2 regions of the Burkholderia plantarii genome follow, and region 1 is predicted to be linked to the other one. Evidence: riboswitches for the same ligand, from Rfam matches in the RefSeq annotation. Region 1 holds a riboswitch; the other holds the start of a gene.
The links. A riboswitch is a leader RNA that binds a small molecule or an ion and turns the genes downstream of it on or off. The one in region 1 is predicted to bind cobalamin.

Region 1 (7,519 bases):
CGACCGGAAAGCGCGCCAGCGCGAGCAGCGTGTCGCGGCGCTGGCGCCCTGCGGGAGAGCGGCCGAAGGTGTGCAGCCCGTCGCGGATCTGCGCTTCCTTCAGCTCGCAGAGCCAGGCGTCGACGCGCGTGAGCAGCGCGTCCTCGTCGCCCTGCCCGGCCGGCGCGGCCATGCTCAGTTCCTCGTGCAGGCGGTGCTCGACGATGGTGTCGAGGATGGTCCGGCGCAGCAGCTTCGCGCGCCGCGCGTCCACCATCAGCGCCTCGTAGTACTCGTCCACCTGCCGCTCCAGGTCCTGCAGCGGCCCGTAGTTCTCGGCGCGCGTGAGCGGCGGCATCAGGTGGTCGACGATCACGGCCTGCGCGCGGCGCTTGGCCTGGCTGCCCTCGCCGGGATCGTTGACGATGAACGGATACAGGTGCGGCAGCGGCCCGAGCACGAGGTCGGGCCAGCACGCGTCGGACAGCGCGACGCTCTTGCCCGGCAGCCATTCGAGGTTGCCGTGCTTGCCGACGTGGACGATCGCGTCGATCGCGAACACGTCGCGCAGCCAGAAATAGAACGCGAGGTAGGCGTGCGGCGGCACCAGATCGGCATCGTGATAGCTCGCGTAGTCGTTGGCCTCGCGCGTGCGCGCCGGCTGGATCCCGACGAACACGTGCCCGGCGCGCCAGCCGGCGATCGGAAAGCGCCCGTGGCGCAGCGCCGGATCCTGCTCGGGCGCGCCCCAGCGCGCCTCGATCGCCTCGCGCGCGGCGGCCGGCAGGCGCGCGTAGCGGCGCCGGTAGGCCTCCATCGCGAGGCTCTGGAACGCCGGCCGGATCGCGCTTTGCGCCGCGTCGTTGGTCACGCCGCCGGTGAGCCGCGCGATCAGCGCGTCGCCCGACTCCGGCAGCGGCCCGGTGAGCGTGTAGCCGGCCGCGCCGAGCGCGGCCAGGATGCCGAGCGCCGAGGCCGGCGTGTCGAGCCCGACGCCGTTGCCGATCCGCCCTTCGCTGGTCGGATAGTTGGCCAGCACCAGCGCGAGCCGCTTGTCGGCGTTCGGCGCGGTGCGCAGCCGGCACCAGCGCCGGCCGAGCTCGGCCACGAACGCCACGCGTTCGGCATCGGGCTGGTAGCGCACCACGTCCACCTCGGTGTGCGGGCAGCGATAGGCGAGCCCCTTGAAGCTCACGGCGCGCGTGACGATGCGCCCGTCCACCTCGGGCAGCGCCACGTGCATGGCGATGTCGCGCGCATGCAGCCCCTGCGGGTCGGCCAGCCACGCCTCGCGATTGCCGCCCGACAGGATCACCTGCAGCACCGGCGCGTCGCCGGCCAGCTCGACGGCGGCGGGCGCGTCGATCGCGCCGGCCGCGAACGCGGTGGTGTTGAGCACCAGCGCCACGCGCTCGGACGCCACCAGCCGGTCGATCACCTCGCGGCTCATGGCGTCCTTCAGCGAGGTGACGGCGATCGGCAGCGGGTTGAGCCCCTCGCCTTCGAGCGCCTCGATCAGCGCGTCGAACACCGCCGTGTTGGCGGCCTGCCAGTGGGCCTTGTAGAACAGGATCGCCACCACCGGCGCGCCGGGCGTCCAGCGCGCGTGCCAGTCGTCGAGCGTGGCCGGCTCGCGCGCCGGATGGTAGAGCGCGGCGGCCGGCAGCGGCCGCGGCGGCGGCGGTTCCTCGCCCACCCCGAGCGCATGGAACGCGATGCTGCGCAACAGCGCCTGCGCGTTGTGCGCACCGCCCTCGCGCAGATAGCGCCACCATTGCCGGCACAGCGCCGGCTCGACGGTGCTCCTGGCGATCAGGTTCGGATCTTCCTGCAGGTCGCCCGAGAACATCGCGAGCCGCTGGCCGCGCCGTTCGGCGAGCGCCACCACCTGCTCGATCCCGTAGGGCCAGTAGGCCTCGCCGCCGAGATGGTCGATCACCACCACACGCGCGTGCCGCAGCACGTCGTCGATATAGAAATCGACCGACGCCGGCTGCCGCAGGAACGTCACGTTGGCGAGCCGCACGCTAGGGAAACCCTCGCCGAGCAGCGGCACGGCGCTCGCGAGCAGCGACAGCGTGGTGTCCGCCGAGCTGAGGATCACGATCTCGGCGGGACGCTGGTCGATCCGGATCACGCCCTGCGTGTCGTCGACGAAGCCGCCCGGCGTGGTGCGCAGCAGATGCATGGTGGCGGCGGGCGCGTCAGGCCGCCCGCGCGGCGCCGAGCGCGGCCGTGAAGGCCTGCTGCAGCGCGGCCGCGTCGAGATCCTCGCCGATCAGCACGAAGCGGCTGACCTCGCCCTCGCCGTCCTGCAGCCTGCGGTCGAAGTAGCTGTCGAAGCGCCCGCCCACGCCCTGGATCACGAGCCGCATCGGCGTGTCCGGCAGCGCCGCGAAGCCCTTCACGCGATAGATCGTGTGGCCGTCCACCAGCGCGCGCAGCGCGGCGATGGTTGCCTCGCGCGAGGTGACGCGCGCCGCCACCACCACCGAGTCGAACTCGTCGTGATGGTGGTCGGCGTCGTCGGCCGAGCCGTGGTGGTCGTGGCGCAGATGGATGGTTTCCTCCGAGGCCGCGTTCAGGCCGATCAGCGTCGCCAGATCGAGTTCGCCGCGCTGCGCGCGCACGATCTTCACGTGGGCCGGAATTTCCTCGCGAATGGTGGCCTCGACCGAGGCGAACTGCGCGTCGTCGAGCAGGTCGGTCTTGTTGACGATCACGAGGTCGGCCGACGAGAGCTGATCGGCGAACAGCTCGTGCAGCGGCGATTCGTGATCGAGGTTCGGATCGGCGCGGCGCTGCTCGTCCACGGCCCCGGGGTTCTCGGCGAACTGGCCGGCCGCGGCGGCCGGGCCGTCCACCACCGTCAGCACCGCGTCGCAGGTGAAGCTGTTCTTGATCGACGGCCAGTTGAACGCCTGCACGAGCGGCTTGGGCAGCGCGAGGCCCGAGGTCTCGATCAGCACGTGGTCGATGTCGGCGCGGCGCTCGACGAGCGCTTCCATCACCGGATAGAACTCCTCCTGCACCGTGCAGCACAGGCAGCCGTTGGCGAGCTCGTAGAGCTGGCCGGCCGCTTCCGCGCCCTCTTCGCAGCCGATGCCGCAACCCTTCAGGATCTCGCCGTCGATGCCGAGCTCGCCGAATTCGTTGACGATCACCGCGATCCGGCGGCCCGACGCGTTCTCGAGGATGTGACGCAGCAGCGTGGTCTTGCCGCTGCCGAGGAAGCCCGTGACGACGGTCACGGGAATTTTGCGCATTTGCATGGGAAGGATTCCGTCGGTGAGTCAGTGGATGATGCCATCGGCGCGTGGCATGGGCGATCGCGCGAGCAGGCCGCCACGCCGGCGGCCGGGGACGGCGCGCCGCCTCCCGCGGCGCGTCCCTCCGGAACCTCGCGCGCCGCGCGCCGGACCGGGTCCGGACGCGCCGCGAACGCGGCGGTTCCACCGTTCTGGCCGGTATCCGGGCTGGCGATCGCACCGCTTCGCCTTCCCGGACGCCGGCGGCATCCAGTGGCCTGGCCGCGCGTGACTCGCACGCGCGGTGAAGCGGGCCTCGCATCGCCTGCGCGATGCATTCGCTTACCGTTGCGGGGGCAGCACAGGTTGATCGCGGCCGCGGCGCGGCCCGATGCCCTGTTTCCCGTTCAACTGCGTGCGCAGGAATCCGCACGCGAGCACCAAAACGGCTGCGAGTGTAGGCGCCGCGCCGGGACGCGTCAAGGCGGCCGGGCGGGCCTCGCGCGGGCCGTCCGGCGCCGGGCGCCGGGCCGTCCGCGCGCCGTCGCTGTGCTATCGTATGCGCGCGTCTGGTGCCCGCTGCCGCGCTCGCGGCGGCGGTTGAACGGGAAACAGGAAGCGATGCGCATCCAGCGGCGCCTCGCGTGGCCTGTGCTGTCCTCGCAACGGTACGCCGCCGGCGGCGCGCGCAAGCGGGCCGCGCGGATCGACGAACGCCACTGCCGCGCGCGGCGGGAAGGCCTCGATCCGTTCGTTTCGATCGGCGGTCAGCCCGGATACCGGCCGACGCAATGGCGGGTTCGCCCGCCCCGACACGGCGCTCGCGAGGTACGCGCGCCATCGTGGCCGCGCCAGCGCGCCGTTCCGATCAACCCAGGTTCGATCCCGCTTTCGCATGACCCGCTCCGCTTCGCGTCCGGCCCCGGATCACGCGTCGTCATCCGCCGCGATGCCGTCCGGTATGGCGCGCGCGTCTGATGCCGCGCCGTTGTCATCCTCGTCGCCCTCGTCGTTATCCTCGTTGCCTTCGTCTTCGTTGCCTTCGCCCGCGTGCGCGCCGGCCGCCGGGGTGCCCACCGCCGATGCCTGCGCCCCGTCCGCCGTGCCGCGGCGCGTCGCGATCGGCGTCGGCTGCCGCGCCGGCCGCCCGGCCGAGGCGATCGACGCCGCGATCGACGCCGCGCTCGCGCGCCATCCGGGCCTGGCGCGCGAGGCCGTCGCGCTCGTCGCGACGCTCGACGCGAAGGCGGCCGAGCCCGGCCTCGTCGCCTGCTGCGCGCGCCACGGCTGGCCGCTCGTCGCGATCACGCGCGAGGTGATCGCGGCACTGACAAGCGGGCACGGCGCGAGCAGCGAAGCCGGCGGCGACCCTGACGACGCGCCCGTGCAGGCGGTGCAGGCGGTGCAGGCGCGCTTCGGCGTCGCCGGCGTGTGCGAGCCCTGCGCGCGCGCGGCCGCGCCGAACGGCACGCTGCTGGTACCGAAGACGATCCTCGACGGCGTGACCGTCGCGATCGCCGGCCCGCTCTGAACCCATCCCTCTCCCCATTTCCGCACTCAGGACCCGAAGGACGATCCGATGAAAACCGATCCCGAATCGCATCAGCGCATGACCGAACGCCGCCGCGCCGGCCACGAGAAGAAACAGGCCGAGGCCACCGTCGAGAAGGGGCTCTTGATCGTCAACACCGGCAACGGCAAGGGCAAGAGCACGGCCGCGTTCGGCATGGCGGTGCGCGTGCTCGGCCACGGCATGCGGCTCGGCGTGGTGCAGTTCATCAAGGGCGCGCTGCACACGGCCGAGCGCGACCTGCTGAACAGCTTCGCGCAGTGCGACTTCGTCACGATGGGCGACGGCTACACCTGGAACACGCAGAACCGCGACGCCGACATCGCCACCGCGCGCAAGGGCTGGGACGAGGCGCGCCGCATGATCGAGAGCGGCGACTACCAGATGGTGATCCTCGACGAGCTGAACACGGTGCTGAAGTACGAATACCTGCCGCTCGACGAGGTGCTGGCCGTGCTGGCCGCGCGCGCGCCGCTGCTGCACGTGGTGGTCACCGGCCGCCACGCGCCCGACGCGCTGGTGGAGGCCGCCGATCTCGTCACCGAGATGCGGCTCGTCAAGCACCCGTACCGCGAGCAGCACGTGAAGGCGCAGCGCGGCGTGGAGTTCTGATGACGACGGCCGGCGCGCCCGCCTGCCCCGCGCTGTTCGTCAGCGCGAGCGGTTCGGGCCAGGGCAAGACCTCCGTGACCGCCGGGCTCGCGCGGCTGCACCGGCGGCTCGGCCGGCGCGTGCGCGTGTTCAAGACCGGCCCGGACTTCCTCGATCCGATGATCCTCGCGCGCGCGAGCGGCGCCGAAGTCGAGTCGCTCGATCTCGGCATGGTCGGCGAGGCCGGCTGCCGCGCGCTGCTGGCACGCGCGGCAGCCGAGGCCGACGTGATCCTGATCGAGGGCGTGATGGGGCTCTACGACGGCACGCCGAGCAGCGCCGACCTGGCCTGCCGGTTCGGCGTGCCGGTGGCCGCGGTGATCTCGGCGAAATCGATGGCGCAGACCTTCGGCGCGCTCGCGTTCGGGCTCGCACGCTTTCGCCCCGAGCTGCCGTTTCACGGCGTGCTCGCCAACCGGGTCGGCTCGGCGCGCCACGCGACGCTGCTGCAAGCCGCGCTGCCCGACGACATCCGCTGGCTCGGCCACCTGTCGACCGACGCCGGCATCGCGCTGCCCGAACGGCACCTCGGGCTGCATCAGGCCGGCGACATCGCCGATCTCGACGCGCGGCTCGAACGCACGGCCGACGCGCTCGCGGCCACCACGCTCGCCGAGCTGCCGCCGCTGGTGCGCTTCGCGCCGCCCGAGCCCGCCCCACCGCTGCCGCGCTGGCTCGACGGCCTGCGGGTGGCGGTGGCGCGCGACGCCGCGTTCTCGTTCATCTATCCGGCCAATCTCGCGCTGCTGGCCACGCTCGGCGCGCGCGTGACGAGCTTCTCGCCGCTCGCCGACGAGCCGCTGCCCGACTGCGACGCGCTCTATCTGCCGGGCGGCTATCCCGAGCTGCATGCGGCGCGCCTGGCCGGCAGCGCGCGCAGCGCGGCCGGCATCGCCGCGCACGTGGCGGCCGGCCGGACCGTGCTGGCCGAATGCGGCGGGCTGCTCTACCTGTGCGAGACGCTGACCGACGCCGAGGGCACGACCACGCCGATGCTCGGCCTGCTGCCGGGCGCCGCCACCATGCAGCGGCGCTTCACGGCGCTCGGCATGCAGCGGCTCGACACGCCGCACGGGCCGCTCAACGGCCATACCTTCCACTATTCGAAGCTGGCGACGCCGCTCGCGCCGGCCGCGATGGCCGCGCGCCCCGACGACGGCGCGCGCGGCGAGGCCGTGTACCGGCACGGGCCGATCGTGGCGAGCTACCTGCATGCGTACTGGCCGTCGAACCCGCGCGGCCTCGCGAGCCTGCTGCGCGGCGAATGGCCCGACGCCTCCGCGCGTCTCTGAGCGAGGCCGGCGCGGCGGGCGCGCGCCACGTCGAAAGCAGGCCCCGCGCGCGGCGCGCGCCGGATCAGGTCGCGCCGATCAGCACGTCGGCCGGAATCCCGAGCCCCCGGTGCAGCCGGCGGATCATCGCGAGGCTCAGCGAGCGCTTGCCGTTCAGCACTTCGTAGATGCGATTGGTATTGCCGATATAAGGCCTGAGGTCGGCGACCGACAGGCCGTCCTGCTCCATGCGGTAGCGGATCGCGGCGATCGGGTCGTGCGCGTGCCGGCGCAGGCAGGCGTCCTCGTAGCGCTCGACGAGGCACCCGAGGATCTCGAGCTTGTCGCCGCCGGGCGTGCCGGGCTTGGCGCCGGCCTCGGCCAGCGCCGCCATCTCGGCGAGCGCGGCCTCGTAATCGGGTTCGCTGCGGATCGGGCGAATCGTCAGGTCCATCGGGTCATCTCCACGGTAGCCGCACCGGCCGGACGCGCGGCGGGATTCCGGCGGATGCCGGCCGGGAAGCGGGGCGAGCCATGGTAGTCCCCGTGCGGGACCATTCTCAATGCGACATGGCTGCGCGGGTATCGATCGGGACCGGCAGTGACGGGAATGGTGGCAGTGGCGCGCCGGCAAGACGAGGTCACCGACACCACCCGCGCCGGGACACCGATGACGACCAGGGCATGCCGAGGCGCGCGCGCCTAACGCCGCCTCGGCGCCGCCGCGAAGGCGGGCGGCACGGCGCCGCGGTCGAGCGCGTCGAGGCTCTCCGCGCAGTGCCGCGTCACGTCGCGCACCA
Region 2 (7,519 bases), 1.4 Mb from region 1:
CGATCCAGATGCAGACGATCGTCAGCCTCGTGTCGGCGGGCATGGGCGTCGCACTCGTGCCGCAATCGCTGCGTAACCTGCGGCGCACCGGCGTCGTCTATCGGCCGCTGGCGGACGAAGCGCCGATCGTCGAAACGGGCCTCGTCTGGCGCACGCGCGAGGTGAGCCCGGTGCTCGCAGGGTTCATCGAGATCGTGCGACACGCGGCGGCGGCCTGAGCCGCGCCGCGTGCCGAACGCGCGCGGCGAACCACCGTCAAATGGCAGGCGCGGCGCATGGACGTCGCACCGATTCAGCAACCTTCCACACCGACTCATGATCATTCACCCCAATTTCGATCCCGTCGCGATTCATCTCGGACCGCTCGCCGTGCGCTGGTACGGGCTCATGTATCTCGTCGGCTTCATCGCGGCGATCGTCGTCGGCCGGGTGCGGCTCAAGCTGCCGCACGTCGCGGCGCAAGGCTGGACCGCCAAGGACATCGACGACATGATGTTCTACGGCGTGCTCGGCGTGGTGCTGGGCGGCCGGCTCGGCTACGTGCTGTTCTACAAGGCCGGTTATTACTTCGCGCATCCGCTCGACATCTTCCGCGTCTGGGAAGGCGGGATGTCGTTCCACGGCGGCTTCCTAGGGGTGCTGGCCGCGATGGTGCTGTTCGCGTGGCAGCGCAAGCGCACCTGGCTGCAGGTGACCGACTTCATCGCGCCGATGGTGCCGTTGGGCCTGGCGGCCGGGCGCTTCGGCAACTTCATCAACGGCGAGCTGTGGGGCCGCGTGACGAGCCCCGACGCGCCGTGGGCGATGCTGTTCCCGGGCGCCTCGCGCGACGACGCGCTCTGGCTCGCCGCGCACCAGGACCTCGCCGCGAAGTGGCACCTGAACGAGGTGTTCATGCAGTACCAGATGCTGCCGCGCCACCCGTCGCAGCTCTACGAGATCGCGCTCGAGGGGATCACGCTGTTCCTCGTGCTGTTCTTCTTCTCGCGCAAGGCCCGGCCTGTCGGCGCGGTGTCGGCGCTGTTCCTGGTCGGCTACGGGCTCGCGCGCTTCACCGTCGAGTTCGCGCGCGAACCCGACGACTTCCTCGGCCTGCTCGCGCTCGGGCTGTCGATGGGGCAGTGGCTGTCGCTGCCGATGGTGGTGGCCGGCGTGCTGCTGCTGATTTGGGCCTATCGTCGGAAGCGCGCGCCGGAACCGGCGTGAGCTGGCCGACCATCGCGCCGGTGCGTCCATGATGCCGCGGCGCCCGGCATGAAAACAGCCCGGCGGGGTGACCCGGCCGGGCTGTTGGTTTTGGCGCGCCGCGTTCGTGCGCCGGAGCGCGGCGCCGCTTGCCGGTGACGCTTACTTCATCTGCACCGAGCCGTTGACGTTGACCGTGACGGTGGCCTTGCCGCCCTCGACCGCGATCGGCGCGGCGGCCTTCGCGGCCATCGGCGCCGCGTCCATCGCCATCATGCGCGGATACGGCTGCACGCTGCGCCCGCCGCCCACGTTCACCTCGCGGATCGCGAAGCCGCTATAGCCGAACGCCTTCGCGGCCTCGGCCGCGCGATCGCGAAACGACTGGATCGCCTGCGAGGTCAGCTTCTGCTCGGCCGCGCGCTGTGCTTCGGGCGACAGCGAGAACGCGACGTTGCCGACCTGCAGCGAGCTCGACAGGTCGCCGGCCAGCTTCGAGGCGGCCGCGAAGTCGCGCGATTCGAGCACGACCTCGGTGCGGCCGCGCCAGGCCGAGATCTTGCCGTCGCGGTCGGTGCTCGGGTACACCGAGAAGCCGCCGGTGTGGGCGCTCACGCCCGACACGCCGCGGGCACGCGCGAGCGCGGCGTCGGCGCGGCGGTTCAGTTCGGCCGTCAGGCTGCCGGGGTCCTTCGCTTCCTGCTCGTAGAACAGCGTGATGTCGACCACGTCCTGCGGTACGTCGGTGCTGGCCTGGGCCGACAGCGACAGCACGCCGGCGGGCGGCGGCGTGACCTGCGCGCGAGCGGCCGGGGCCACGGAGAGGGCAAGCGTGGACATCGCGAGCGCGAGTGCGGCAGCGGTTTTTTTCATCGTATGAGCTCCGGTTGGTGCGCGGCTGCCGCGAGCGTTCGAGCGTTCGCGGTGCCGTGCGTCGTGTCGAGGCAAACGGGCGGCGATGCGTTGCCGTCCGTGTTCCGCCCGTTTGCGCGAACGTTAGGCCGATGAAAGACGCGCCGAGTTCCGGCGCCGCGCCTGCAATCCGGCCGATCCCGCCAATCCGGGCCGGCGCGGCGGCGCGGGCTTCACTTCATCAGCCGTTCGGTGATGAAGCGCCATTCGGCGCGCGTGACCGGCGTGATCGAAAGCCGGTTGCCCTTGGCGAGCACGCGCATCCCGGCGAGTTCGTCATGCTCGCGCAGCGCGGCGAGCGGCACGAGCGCCGTCTTCTTCACGAAGCGCACGTCCACCAGCGTCCAGCGCGGCGCGTCCGGTTTCGATTTCGGATCGTAGTACGGACTGTCCGCGTCGAACTGGGTCGGATCGGGATACGGCGTGGACGAGACCTCGGCGAGCCCGGCGATGCCCGGCTCGGGGCAGCTCGAGTGGTAGAACAGCACGCCGTCGCCCACCTGCATCGTGTCGCGCATGAAGTTGCGTGCCTGATAGTTGCGCACGCCGGTCCACGGCAGCGTGCGGCGCGGCGCGGCGGCGAGATCGTCGATGCTCGCCTCGTCCGGTTCGGATTTCATCAGCCAGAATTGCATGGATGCTCCGCGGGGACAGAGAGACAGGGAACGGGGGAGAGGCGGGCCGCGCGCCGCGTGAAAGCGGCGGCGCCAATGAAAAACGGCACCGGACAAAGTCCGATGCCGTCGAATAGGTCCCCGCCTTGGCCGCTAGGCCGGCATCCTGAACCTGAGGTTCAGAATTGGTCGCAGTTAGCAGCACTTCGGGTACATCAGACAGAGTGACGCGCGCGCCCGTGCTACAAATTTCCGCAACCGTGCACATGGCATTGGTTCAAGGAATATATGACCTTGGCGAACCAGGCAGGGAAGCTGAGTAAATCGTTCCAGCAAAAACCATCGTACTGCAAAACCGTTCGAGCCGAACCGCCGGTGGCCGCTGCGAGCGCGCTGCTTATCGCGCTTCGTGCTGGGCCAGTACCGCGCCGAGCTGTTCGTTCATGTGGCGCATTGTACGCCGGATTTCCTCGGCGGGAAATGCTTCTCCGTGACGAACGCTCTGTTGCAGGCGAAGCAACTCCGAGGCCAGCGACAGCGCGGCCATCACGGCGATCCGGTCGGTGCCGCGCACCGAGCTGTTGGTGCGGATCTTCGACATCTCGGCGTCCACGCGCGCGACCGCCTCGAGCAGCGCCGCTTCGGTTTCCGGCGAGCACGCGAGGCGATACGCCTGGCCGAGAATCGAGACTTCGATCTGCTTGGTGGTCATGCATGTTCTCCGTGGCTGGCCGCGCCGCTGCCCGCTGCTTCGGCCGGTGCGTCGAGCAGGTCGAGCTGGCTCTCGCCATCGGCGGTCTGCTTCGTGCGCGGCAGCTTTTCGAGGATCGCGTTCAGTTTCACTTGGGCGTCGTCGATCTTCGCGGAGAGCGTGTCGCGTTCGGCCACCAGCGCGTTGCGTTCCTCGCGCAGCTGGTCGAGTTCGACGCGCACGGCTTCGGCCTGCGCACGCAGTTGCGCGACTTGCTCCTCGAGCGCGAGACGTTCCGTATGATGGCGTTGGTTCAGCGCGATCAGGCGGCCAATGTTCTGGGATAGGGTTTCGAGTTCGTTGAGCATCTGCTGCGTCCTCTAAAGACCGGGCATTTTAGCGCGGAAACTCCGGCGTTCCGACTTTTGTAACGTATCCAGACGTAACACCCCCGCTTCTTGCCGCGAAATACGTCGCAAGTGACGCGTGATGCGCGCGAGGCCGGCGGATTGTTCGCGCCGGGGCGCGGATCGACGGCGCGGCGCGCGGCCTGGCGTGTCTGCCGCAAACGCGCGCCGCGCGTTCCTTGACGCTCGCCGGACCCGCTCCTACACTGGCGCCGCTTCGGTGCATGCGTGCGAGATGACGTCGCACGCGGTTAAACGGGAAGCAGGAAGCCGCCGATACGGGCGCGCCAACCTGCGCTGCCCCCGCAACGGTAAGCGACCGCGTCGATCGTGCCTCGGTCATGACGCGAACCGCCCCTCGAGATCGGCCGTCCCCGCTCGCGCGACGACGGATGGCCGCGGCCACTGCGCGTCGTTGCGCGGGAAGGCGGGGCCGGTGGTCGCCAGCCCGGATACCGGCCGGAGCGGGGAAGCGTGTCGCCCGCGTGCGCCGTTTCCGTGAGGCGGAACCTGCGGGGAAGCGGGGGCCGCGCTGCTCCACAGGATGTTTCCAATGCGTACCCGTTTGGTTCGCGCCATGCTCGCCGCGCTCTGCGGCCTGCCCGGCCTCGCGCGGGCGCAGGCCGCCGCGCCTGTCGCCGTATCTGCAGCCCCATCCGCGCCGCTTGCGTCTTCGTCCTCGTCTGCCTCCGCGCCGACTGAGGCACCGGCTGCCGGCACGGCCGCCGCCGTGCCGGTCGCGCTCGACTCCGTCGTCGTGACCGCGAGCCGCGGCCCGCAGAAGCTCGCCGACGCGCTGCCGCAGACCACGCTGTTCACGCGCGAGGACATCGACGGCGGCAGCGCGACCGACCTGCCCGGGCTGCTCGCGCTCGCGCCCGGCGCGCAGATCGTGCGCAACGGCGGCCCCGGTGCCAGCACCGCGCTGTTCCTGCGCGGCGCGCAATCGACCCAGTCGCTGGTGCTGATCGACGGCGTGCGCGTCGATTCCGCGAGCCTGGGCGCCGCGCAGATCAGCCAGCTGCCGCTCGAGCAGATCGATCACGTCGAGGTGGTCAACGGCAACGTCTCGTCGCTGTACGGTTCGGGCGCGATCGGCGGCGTGGTGCAGGTGTTCACGCGCGACGGCGGCGATCATCCGCCGCGCTTCTGGTTCTCGGCCGGCTATGGCAGCTATCACACGCAGTCGCAGGACGCGGGCGTGTCGGGCCGGCTCGATGCCGACGGCCGCACCACGTTCTCGCTCGCGCTCTCGCGCGACAAGACCGACGGCTTCTCCGCGCTGAACCCGGCGCAGCAGCCGGGCGCGAACCCGAACGCGAACGGCAACCTCACCGAGAGCGTTTCGGCCGCGCTCAAGCATCGCTTCGCGAGCGGCTGGACGGCCGGCGTCACCTACTTCCAGTCGAACGGCGAGAACAGCTACGACAATGCGTTCGGCCTGCCCACCGACCTCAACACGCTCTATAGCCGCGTGCAGCAGGCCTCGGTGTTCGCCGACGGCAAGCTGGCCGACTGGTGGACCACGCATTTGCGCGTCTCGACCGGCAACGACCGCAGCCAGTCCTGGTTCAACGGCGCCTACACCGACCACTTCAACACCGACAACCGCCAGTACACCTGGCAGAACGATTTCCGTCCCGCGCGCGACCAGACCATCCAGGCGGGCTACGAGCGGCTCGACCAGGCGTTCGATTCGGACGAGTACTCGGCGCCGCAGCGCCACGTCAATTCGGGCTGGCTCGGCTACACGGGCCGCTTCGGCAACAGCCGGTTCCAGGCCAACGTCCGGCGCGACCAGTATTCGGATTTCGGCGGCGCGAACAGCTACTATCTCGGCTACGGCCTCGACCTGAGCGAGCACTGGACGGTCACGGCGAGCTATTCGGACGCGTTTCGCGCGCCGAGCTTCAACGACCTGTACTTCCCGGGCGCGAGCAATCCCGCGATCCAGCCGGAGCGCAGCCATTCGGTGGAGGCGGCGCTGCAGTACGCCTCGGACGCGCTCGGCGTGATGCGCCTGAGCCTGTTCCAGACGCGCTACACGAACCTGATCCAGTACGTGCCCGACGCCACCGGCTTCGTCTACACCGCGCAGAACGTCGGACGCGCCAAGGTGCAGGGCGTGGAGGGTTCGTGGCAGGGACATCTCGGCAAGACCGACCTGCGCGTGTCGGCGACGCTGCAGAATCCCGTCGACGAGAGCGCGAACCAGGATCTGGTGCGCCGCGCGCGGCACTTCGCGTCGTTCTCGGCGAACCGCGCGTTCGGGGGCTGGCGCGTGGGCGGCGAATGGCTCGCGAGCGGCGCGCGCGACGACAACGGCGAGCCGCTCGGCGGCTACGGCATCGTGAACCTGACGGCGCGCTACGACATCACCAAAGCGTGGTACGTGAGCGCGCATCTCGACAACCTGTTCAACAAGGACTACCAGCTTGCGTATGCGTACAACACGCCGCGCCGCGGCGCCTACGTCACGATCGGCTGGCGGCAGCAGTAGCGCGCCGATCGGGCCGCGCGCGCGGCGCGCATGTCCTTGCACGGCGCCATGACGCCCGGCCGGGCCGCCGCGATCTGGGCCGCGCTCGCGCTCGCGGCGGGGCTCGTGCTGGTCGCGTCGCTGGCGCTCGGCAGCGTGCCGATCGCGCCGTGGCACGCGCTTGGCGCGCTGTTCGCGCCGGGCGGCGACGCGCTCGCGGGCGAGATCGTCACCACGCTGCGCCTGCCGCGCGCGCTGGCCGGCTTCGGCTGCGGCGCGCTGCTGGCGCTGGCCGGGGCGCTGCTGCAGGTGCTGCTGCGCAATCCGCTCGCCGAGCCCTACGTGCTCGGCGTGTCGGGCGGCGCGGCCGGCTTCGCGCTGGCGGCGATGATCGCGGGCGCCGCATGGTGGCTCGTCGATGCGGCCTCGTTCGTCGGGGCGCTGCTGTCGATCGCGCTGGTGCTGGGCCTGACGTGCCGGCCATTGGCGCGCGGTGCGGGGCGCGCCACCGCGGGGGACGCGCGCGACGCGTCGCCGAGGCTGCTGCTGACCGGCGTCGTGATCGCGGCCGGCTGGGGCGCGCTCGTCACGCTGATGCTGTCGATCGCACCCGACAACCGCCTGCGCGGCATCCTGTTCTGGCTCGCGGGCGACCTCGGCAGCGCGGCGCCGCCGTGGTTCGCGCTTGGCGCGCTGGCCTGCGCCGCCGCCGCCGCGCTGCCGGTCGCGCCGCAGCTGAATGTGCTGCTGCGCGGCGACACCGCGGCTGCCGCGCTCGGCGTGCCGGTCGCGCGGCTGCGGCTGCGGATCCTGCTGATCGCCTCGCTGGCCGCCGCGGCAGCGGTCACCACGGCCGGCACCATCGGTTTCGTCGGGCTGGTCGTGCCGCATGCGCTGCGGCTCGCGTTCGGCAACGATCAGCGCATGCTGCTGCCGGCTGCGATGCTGGCCGGCGGCGCCGTCGTGACGGGCGCCGATCTGGTGGCGCGGACCGTGATCGCGCCCGCGCAGCTGCCGGTCGGCGCGATCACGGCGCTGCTCGGCGTGCCGGTGTTCCTGTGGATGCTGCTGCGCAGGCCCGCGCCATGAGCGATCAAGCGAACCTGACGGCCAACCCGGCCAACCCGGCCGATGCCGGCAGCTGGCGCGCCTGCGGGCTGCGGCTCGCGGCCGGCTCGCGCACGCTCGTCGAGGCGCTGTCGCTCGCGTTCGGCCCGGGCGAACTCTGGTG

Region 2: it holds a riboswitch for cobalamin, as region 1 does, so the genes downstream of both, bpln_RS14510 (TonB-dependent receptor plug domain-containing protein) here and cobW (cobalamin biosynthesis protein CobW) in region 1, are expected to answer to the same signal.

The regions. Positions count from the first base shown of each region.
Region 1 is NZ_CP007212.1:2,001,493-2,009,011, reverse strand. Features, by position in the region: gene cobN (cobaltochelatase subunit CobN) at 1-2,167, opposite strand, end outside; gene cobW (cobalamin biosynthesis protein CobW) at 2,184-3,251, opposite strand; cobalamin riboswitch at 3,425-3,687, opposite strand; cobalamin riboswitch at 3,780-4,029, shown strand; gene bpln_RS37645 (hypothetical protein) at 4,155-4,304, opposite strand; gene bpln_RS08635 (cobalamin biosynthesis protein) at 4,297-4,758, shown strand; gene cobO (cob(I)yrinic acid a,c-diamide adenosyltransferase) at 4,807-5,409, shown strand; gene bpln_RS08625 (cobyrinic acid a,c-diamide synthase CobB) at 5,409-6,740, shown strand; gene bpln_RS08620 (helix-turn-helix domain-containing protein) at 6,805-7,173, opposite strand; gene bpln_RS08615 (RNA polymerase factor sigma-70) at 7,422-7,519, opposite strand, start outside.
Region 2 is NZ_CP007212.1:3,393,353-3,400,871, reverse strand. Features, by position in the region: gene bpln_RS14540 (LysR family transcriptional regulator) at 1-218, shown strand, start outside; gene lgt (prolipoprotein diacylglyceryl transferase) at 316-1,206, shown strand; gene bpln_RS14530 (SIMPL domain-containing protein) at 1,348-2,058, opposite strand; gene bpln_RS14525 (EVE domain-containing protein) at 2,271-2,732, opposite strand; RNA gene ssrS (6S RNA) at 2,846-3,027, opposite strand; gene bpln_RS14520 (cell division protein ZapA) at 3,109-3,423, opposite strand; gene bpln_RS14515 (coiled-coil domain-containing protein) at 3,420-3,770, opposite strand; cobalamin riboswitch at 4,011-4,287, shown strand; gene bpln_RS14510 (TonB-dependent receptor plug domain-containing protein) at 4,363-6,309, shown strand; gene bpln_RS14505 (FecCD family ABC transporter permease) at 6,358-7,377, shown strand; gene bpln_RS14500 (ABC transporter ATP-binding protein) at 7,374-7,519, shown strand, end outside.